Regions from separate parts of the Modicisalibacter sp. 'Wilcox' genome, predicted to be linked through region 2. Evidence: predicted binding sites of a transcription regulator. Region 2 holds the regulator's gene; the other holds the start of a gene.
The links. Region 2 encodes LexA, which represses DNA repair genes until DNA is damaged. Its sites were predicted from a motif close to TACTGTNTANNTANACAGTA; they were not measured.

Region 1 (4,175 bases), on a different contig from region 2:
AGCCGCGAGGCCCTGCTGGCCGCGCGGCCGACGGTGATTCTCGCGGCCGGCGACGACGATGCCTGGCAGGCCGCCTGGCAGCGCTGGACGACGCTGCCGGCGGTGCGCGACGGCCATCTCTATACCCTCGACCCCGACGAAATCAGCCGCCCCGGGCCGCGCCTGCTCGAGGGCATGGCGCAGGTCTGCAGGGTGCTGGCCGAGGCCGCCACCGCTCAGTAGTCGATGCCGCGGCGGGCCTGGATGCCGGCGTCGAAGGCGTGCTTGACGTCGCGCATCTCGGTGACCGTGTCGGCCATGTCGATCAGTTCGCGATGGGCATTGCGGCCGGTGACGATCACCGTCTGCTCCGCGGGGCGCTCCCGCAGGGCACGTTCCACCGTGGCGATGTCCAGATAGCCGAACTTGAGCATGTAGGTGATCTCGTCGAGGACCACCAGGTAGACGTCGGGGTCGCGCAGCAGGCGCTCTGCCTGCTGCCAGACTTCGCGACAGGCGCGGGTGTCGCTCTCGCGGTTCTGGGTCTCCCAGGTGAAGCCGGTGGCCATGATCGCCACCTCCAGGTTGGGATCCTCGGCCAGCCGTTCGCGCTCGCCGCATTCCCACTGACCCTTGATGAACTGCACCACGCCGACCCGGTAGCCGTAGCCCAGCGCCCGGGTGACGGTGCCCCAGGCGGCGGTGGTCTTGCCCTTGCCGTTGCCGGTGAAAACCAGCAGCAGGCCGCGTTGTTCATTGGCGGCGGCGATGCGCTCGTCGACGTGGGTCTTGAGTTTCTGCATCGAGTTGCGATGGCGGGTGTCGCGATCGGTCATGGGGCCTCAGTACACGATGGATGGGTCGGGGCAAGCCTACGCGAGCCGCGGTTTCGCGTCAGCCGGCGTCAGTCGACGGCTCGGGATAGCCGAGCACGCGGCGCAGGTGGTCGTGGTGTTGCGCGACCCAGCCGGGGTCGATCGGCCCCCAGTCACGGATCACGTGGCGGCCGGTGCGGTGGCGCTCGCCGGGCGCCTGCTCGAAGTCGCAGACGATATCCAGGTCGGCGAGGGCCGCCAGGGTGTCCTGCGCCGTGCGGCGGGGCATGCCGGTGGCCCGGGTCAGTGCCGGCACGCTGTCGGCGAGCCCGCTGTCGATCAGGTAGGCGACGTAGAGCCGGCGATAGAAACTGCTGCGGGTCTTGCTGACGGTCATGGGCATCTCCGGGTCGTCGTTGGCCGCTGCCCATGTTACCCGAACAGGTCGCCCTGGCGATGGGGCGGGCGAAACGCCGACGTGTCGAGGCCCATCGCGGCGTGTCCGTCCAGGCCGAGGCGCCGGCTGGCCCGGCGGAAGCGCTGGGCCAGCAGGTCGGCGAAGACACCCTCGCCACGCAGGCGCCGCCCGAAGCGGGCGTCGTGGTCGGCGCCGCCGCGACACTGACGGAGCAGGCTCATCACCCTGGCGGCGCGCTCGGGATAGTGGCTGGCCAGCCAGTCCTCGAACAGTGGTGCCACCTCGTGGGGCAGGCGCAGCAGCATCCAGGCGGCGCTGCGGGCACCGGCGTCGGCGACGGCTTCCAGCAGGCGTTCCAGCTCGTGGTCGTTGAGCCCCGGGATCAGCGGCGAGATCAGCGCCCCGATCGGCACCCCCGCGGCGCTCAGCTCGCGCATCACCCTGAGTCGTGCCGCCGGCGAGGCGGTGCGCGGCTCCAGGGTCCGCTTGAGGTCGTCGTCGAGGCTGGTCAGGCTGACGAACACCCGCACCAGACGGTGCTCGGCCATCGCCGCGAGCAGCTCGCGGTCGCGCAGGATCAGCGCGCTCTTGGTCACCAGGGTCACCGGATGGCGAGATTCCAGCAGCAGCTCGAGCACGTCACGCGTGGTACCCCGCTGCGCCTCCAGCGGCTGGTAGCAGTCGGTGTTGCCCGACAGGTTGATGGGGCGGCAGACGTAGCCGGGCCGGCACAGCTCGTCGCGAAGGCGTTCGACGAGGCCGCTGCGGGCGATCAACCGGGTCTCGAAGTCGATTCCCGGCGACAGGTCCCAGTAGGCGTGGCTGGGGCGGGCGTAGCAGTAGATGCAGCCGTGCTCGCAGCCGCGATAGGGATTGAGCGAGCGATCAAAGGGCAGGTCCGGCGAGCGGTTCCATGACAGCGCGCTCTTCGCCGGCTCGTCGCGTACCGTGGTGGCGATCCGCTCGGGCACGGCCTCCTGCCACCAGCCGTCGTCCACGGCCTCGCTGTGGGTGGGCGAGAAGCGATTGGCCGGATCGCAGGTCGCGCCGCGCCCCTTGCGGACCACGGTATTCCGGGGAGGCGTCGCCATGCCGATCTCCTGTACTGCATTTGCATACAGTATAGTGGCGATGGCGATACCCTGCAGCCGGTTCAACGCGCTCGAGATGGGGCTGTCGCGTTACAATACTCGTGTGCGCGGCGATGTACCGGTCGGCTCAGGCCCCCTTCGGTGCTCCGCCCTTTCATTCCCCAAAGGCAACAGGGTTCCATGGGCAAGCAAGCAAAGGTCGCCGAAAGCAGCTGGGACAATCTGCTGAGGATCTTCACCGTCCCCGAGGCGTCCGGGGCGACGCTGAACCGTCTGGACAGGGATATTTCGGCGAATCTCGCCGGCTTCCTGCAGGAGCATATCGTCGCGGAAGAGCACGACCTGGTCAGGATCGAACGGGACTTCCACGATACCCGCATCCCCGAGGCGCCGGTCTTCGTCTCCGACCAGACCCGGTTCCTGCTCGACAAGGTGGTCGCGCAATCCGTGCATACCGCCTCGCCCAGCTTCGTCGGCCACATGACGTCGGCGTTGCCCTATTTCATGATCCCGCTGTCGAAGATCATGATCGCGCTGAACCAGAACCTGGTGAAGACCGAGACCTCCAAGGCCTTCACGCCGCTGGAGCGCCAGGTGCTGGGCATGCTGCATCGGCTGATCTACGCCCAGTCCGACGCCTTCTATGACCGTTGGCTGCACCACAGCGACGAACGCCTCGGCGCCTTCTGCTCCGGGGGCACCATCGCCAATATCACCGCGCTGTGGGTCGCCCGCAACCGGGCCTTCGGTCCCGACGGCGAGTTCCCGGGCATCGGCCGCAGCGGGGTGTTCGCGGCCCTGCGTCACCATGACTGTGACGGCGCCGCGGTGCTGGTCTCGGAGCGTGGCCACTACTCGCTCTCCAAGGCCGCCGATGTGCTGGGCATCGGGCGTGATCAGATGGTGGCCGTCGAGACGGACGCCCGCAACCGCATCCGGCCCGATGCCCTGGTCGCCACGATTGAGCGGCTCCAGCGGCAGCGGATACGGCCCTTCGCGCTGGTGGGGATCGCCGGCACGACCGAGACCGGCAACATCGACCCGCTGGACAGCCTGGCCGATATCGCCGCGGAGCAGGGGATTCACTTCCACGTGGATGCCGCCTGGGGCGGTCCGACACTGTTCTCGGAACGCTACCGGCCGCGTCTGGCCGGCATCGAGCGCGCCGATTCCGTCACCATCGACGCCCACAAGCAGCTCTATGTGCCGATGGGGGCGGGCATGGTGCTGTTCCGCGAGCCGTCGGCCCTCGCCAGCATCGAGCACCATGCCCAGTACATCATTCGGCAGGGCTCCAAGGATCTGGGCAGCACCACCCTGGAAGGCTCCCGTCCCGGCATGGCGATGCTGGTGCAGTCGGCCCTGAAGGTCATCGGTCGTCAGGGCTATGCGATGCTGATCGACAATGGCATCGAACTGGCGCGACGCTTCGCCGACCGGATCGCGGCGCTCGAGGATTTCGAGCTGATCACCGAGCCGGAACTCAACATCCTCACCTATCGCTGGGCGCCTGCCGGGGTTCAGGCGCGGTTGCACGACGCCGACGAGGCGCAGCGCCGGTGGATCAACGACCTGCTGAATCGCATGACGCAGTCCATCCAGAAGCGCCAGCGCGAGCGGGGCAAGTCCTTCGTGTCGCGCACCCGGCTGACCCCGGCGAGCCACGATCGCCAGGCCATCACCGTCTTCCGGGTGGTGCTGGCCAATCCCCTGACCACCGACCAGGTGCTGCGAGAGCTCATCGAGGAGCAACGCCAGATCGCCGCGGAGCACCTGGAAAGCGCCGACTTCGCCAACCTTAAGGCTCTACTGGACACCCATCGCCGCCGGATGTGAGCGTGCCGGCGGGTGGCGACCAGCGTGATGGCTCAC
Region 2 (4,175 bases):
CAGGTCGTGCTCGCGCAGTGCCTGCAGCGAACGCGGGTCTTCAGGCAGCTCGTGATGCGAATCGGCGGCAACCCCGCCATGTCCCGGAAAGTGCTTGCCCACGGCCACCATGCCGGCCTCGTGCAGCCCGTCGACGAAGGCGCCCGCCATGGCCGCCACCGCCCGGGGATCGCGGGAGAAGCTGCGATCGCCGATCACGCTGGACACGCCCGCATCGACATCGAGCACCGGGGCGAAGGTCAGGTCCAGCCCGCACGCCGCCATTTCCAGGCCGATCAGCCACCCCGCATCGTGGCAGAACTGCCGCGCCCGCTCCGGGTCGTCAACATAGCAGCGTCCCAGCCGGCCCATCGACGGCAGCCGGGTGACGCCCTCACACAACCGCTGCACGCGCCCGCCCTCCTGGTCGATGGCCAGCAGCAGATCGCCACGCAGGCGACGGATCGCGTCGCACAGCCTGCGCACCTGGGCGGCATCGACGATATTGCGCGCAAAGAGGATGACGCCTCCGACCTCGGGACGTTGCAGCAGTTCGCGCTCCTCGCGCGTCAGGGTGGTGCCTTCGAGATCCAGCATCACCGGACCGATGGGTTGGGTCATAAGCGATGTCCTTGCCCGTGAAGGGGGCCGATTCTAGAGCAATGGCGTGGTCGACGACAGCATCCGGGCACTCAGGCGTGAAGCCACACCGGCGTGCCGGACGGCGCCAGTTCGCCCAGCCTCAGCAGGGTCGCGTCCCGCAGCCGGATGCAGCCGTGCGAGGCGGGACGCCCCATCGGCTCGCTTTCCGGCGTGCCGTGCAGATAAATATAGCGGCGCTGGGAATCGACGCTGCCACCCCGGTTGAGGCCCCGCTCGAGGCCGCAGAGCCAGAAGATGCGCGTCAGGATCCAGTCGCGTTCGGGGTAGTCGGCGGCCAGCGCCGGCGAATAGACCTCGCCGGTGGGTCGGCGGCCGCGAAACACGCTGCCCGACGGCATGCCGGCACCGATCACCGCACGGATATAGTGCCAGCCCAGCGGCGTGCCCCCGCTGCCCTCGGCCTGGCCGACGCCGGCGGCGGCCGTGGACGCCGGGTGCGTCTCCAGGCACTCGCGGCCGCGCCAGACGTGCAGCACCTGGCGTGCCACATCGACCTCCAGCCAGACACCATCCTCGGGCGGCAGCGCCTCCAGACGCGGCGTCACCGGGCTCATACCGCCACCGCCCGGGGCGGTTCCGGCAGCGGCGCATTCATGCCGGCCACCACCACCGGGCGCAGGCGGCGAACCAGGTCGCGCACGCTGACGTGCTCGCCGTAGTCCTTCTCGGCGATGTCGCGCAGCGCGTCCAGTCCCGACAGCGTGAAGATCACCGTGCCCAGCATGAAGTGCAGCCGCCAGAAGCGCTCGGCGTCCGGCAGCTCCGGCGTGGCCCGGCGCACCAGCTCGGTGAAGCGGGTGAAGACGCTACCGTAATGCTGCTGGATGTAGCCACGCAGGTGCCCCTGGGCCTGGGTGTAGGCCAGCCCCAGAAGGCGCATGAAGACCTTGAGGCTGTTGCGCTCGGCGGGCACCTCCAGCACGGTCCGGGCCATGTTCTCCAGCAGCACCTCGAGCGGGATCGGCCGGCCCTCGTACTCCCTCTCGAGCGCGTCCAGGGTCGCGTGGAAGCGCTCGGTGAAGGGATCCAGATAGCGGGCGAAAACGGCCTGGATCAGCGCCTTCTTGGAGCCGAAGTGATAGTTCACGGCAGCCAGGTTGACCTTGGCCTTGCTGGTGATGGTGCGCAGCGACGTCTCGGCAAAGCCGCGCTCGGCGAACAACACTTCGGCGGTGTCGAGAATGCGGGTCACCGTGTCGGTCTGAGCCATGCTATATCCCTGCCTGCTGATAAACGGCTGTTTGAAACGTTATGGAAATTCTACGCGGCTTACCGAAAGACAACAATCCGTCGCGTTTCAAACACACCCGATCAGCCCTGATGACCACGGGCAGCGATTACTGGATACAATGCCATGCTGTATACTTAGCCACATACCCACATCGCCAGCGACCAGCGGAGGCCGCATGAGCCGCTCTCTTACCCCGCGCCAGCAGAATGTCTACGACTTCATCGTCAAGACCATGAACGAGCTGGGCTATCCGCCGACCCGCGCCGAGATCGCCCGGGGCCTGGGCTTCCGCTCGCCCAACGCCGCCGAGGAGCATCTGCGCGCGCTCAAGCGCAAGGGGGTGATTCGCATGATCCCGGGCACCTCACGAGGCATTCGTCTGCCGCCGCAGGAGGCGGAGTGCGCCCCGGACGGCGAGCCGGGCCTGCCCGTGATCGGCGAGGTCGCCGCCGGCAGCCCGATCCTCGCGGCCGCCCACATCGACCGCTACTGTCCGCTGTCCCCCGATTTCTTCTCGCCGCGTGCCGACTACCTGCTGCGCGTGCGCGGCCTGTCGATGCGCGACGTGGGTATCCTCGAGGGTGACCTGCTCGCGGTGCATCGCACCAACCGGGTTCGCGACGGCCAGATCGTGGTCGCCCGGCTGGAGGACGAGGTTACCGTCAAGCGCTTCCAGCGCCGGGGCCGTCACGTGACCCTGCTGCCCGAAAACGAAGACTTCGCCCCGATCGAGCTCGACCTGCGCCAGGACGCGCTGGAGATCGAGGGCATCGGGGTCGGCGTCATCCGTGGTGGCAACGGCCAGGCACTCAACTGAGGCGCGAGCCCCGCGCATGCGCAAGATCCTGCATGCCGACTGCGACTGCTTCTATGCCGCGATCGAGATGCGCGACAACCCGGCGCTGCGCGACATCCCGCTGGCGATCGGCGGCACGGCGGCCCAGCGGGGCGTCATCGCCACCTGCAACTACCCGGCGCGCGCCTTCGGCATCCATTCGGCGATGCCCACCGCGCGCGCCCTGCGCCTGTGCCCGCACCTGACCCTGCTGCCACCGGACTTTCCCCGCTACCGCGACGTGTCCGCACGCATTCAGGCGATCTTCCGCGAGCTGACGCCACGGATCGAGCCGCTCTCGCTCGACGAGGCCTATCTCGACGTCAGCGAGGTACGCCGCTTCCGGGGCAGCGCCACCTGGATGGCCCGCTGGCTCAAGGAGGAGACACACCGGCGCACCGGCATCACGCTCTCGGTGGGGGTGGCGCCCAGCAAGTTTCTCGCCAAGATCGCCAGTGACTGGGACAAGCCCGACGGCCTGACGGTCATTCCGCCGGAGGCCGTCGAGGCCTTCATCACCGAGCTGCCGGTGGACCGGCTCCACGGCGTGGGGCCGGCCACCGCCGCCCGGCTGGCGGCACTGGACATCGCCACCTGTGCCGACCTGCGCCGCTGGTCGCGGGAGGCACTCGTCGAGCACTTCGGCAAGTTCGGCCAGCGCCTTTTCGAACTCGCCCGCGGCATCGACGACCGCCCCGTGCAGACCGAGCGCGAACGCAAGTCGGTCAGCGCCGAGACCACCTTCCATCAGGACCTGCCCGACCTCGCGGCCTGCCGGGCGGCCCTGCCGGCGCTGGTCGAGCGGCTGCGAAGCCGCCTGGCCCGCCATGGCGACCCGCCGCTCAAGGGCAGCTTCATCAAGGTCCGCTTCGACGACTTCACGCTGACCACCCTCGAGGCCGGCGGCGCCCGGGTGGACGCCGATCAGTTCCTGGCACTGCTCGAGGCGGCCTGGCAGCGCGGCGCCCGCCCGGTGCGCCTGCTGGGGGTCGGGGCGAGGCTGAAACCGGCGGCGGATGCCCGCCAGCTCACGCTCTTCACCTGACCCGGCTCAGGCGAACACGACGGTCTTGTTGCCGTGGATCAGCACCCGGTCCTCCAGGTGCCAGCGCAGCCCGCGGGCCAGCACGGCCTTTTCGATATCGCGCCCGAAACGCACCAGATCCTGTGCCGTGTGGCAGTGCGAGATGCGGTGCACGTCCTGCTCGATGATGGGGCCGGCATCCAGTTCCTGGGTGACATAGTGGCAGGTGGCGCCGATCAGCTTGACGCCGCGCTCGTAGGCCTGATGATACGGCCGCGCGCCGGCGAACGAGGGCAGAAAGCTGTGGTGAATGTTGATGACCCGACCGGCATAGTGCTCGCACAAGGCCGGTGGCAGGATCTGCATGTAGCGTGCCAGCACCACGGCATCGGCCCGCGCCGCCTCGATCCGCCGGCGAGTCTCCTCGAAGGCGTGCGTCTTGT

Region 1: a site for LexA is predicted at 2,316-2,335, ahead of G7A98_RS14760 (PA0069 family radical SAM protein). Genes of this name have one in related genera too.

The regions. Positions count from the first base shown of each region.
Region 1 covers NZ_WNXF01000018.1:16,878-21,052, reverse strand. The annotation lists gene G7A98_RS14775 (cobalamin-binding protein) at 1-222, shown strand, start outside; gene cobO (cob(I)yrinic acid a,c-diamide adenosyltransferase) at 216-815, opposite strand; gene G7A98_RS14765 (winged helix-turn-helix domain-containing protein) at 874-1,191, opposite strand; gene G7A98_RS14760 (PA0069 family radical SAM protein) at 1,227-2,303, opposite strand; gene panP (pyridoxal-dependent aspartate 1-decarboxylase PanP) at 2,484-4,139, shown strand; gene G7A98_RS14750 (glucan biosynthesis protein D) at 4,172-4,175, opposite strand, start outside.
Region 2 covers NZ_WNXF01000008.1:63,815-67,989, reverse strand. The annotation lists gene nagZ (beta-N-acetylhexosaminidase) at 1-600, opposite strand, end outside; gene G7A98_RS09210 (L,D-transpeptidase) at 672-1,196, opposite strand; gene G7A98_RS09205 (TetR/AcrR family transcriptional regulator) at 1,193-1,852, opposite strand; gene lexA (transcriptional repressor LexA) at 2,049-2,690, shown strand; gene dinB (DNA polymerase IV) at 2,707-3,753, shown strand; gene purU (formyltetrahydrofolate deformylase) at 3,760-4,175, opposite strand, start outside.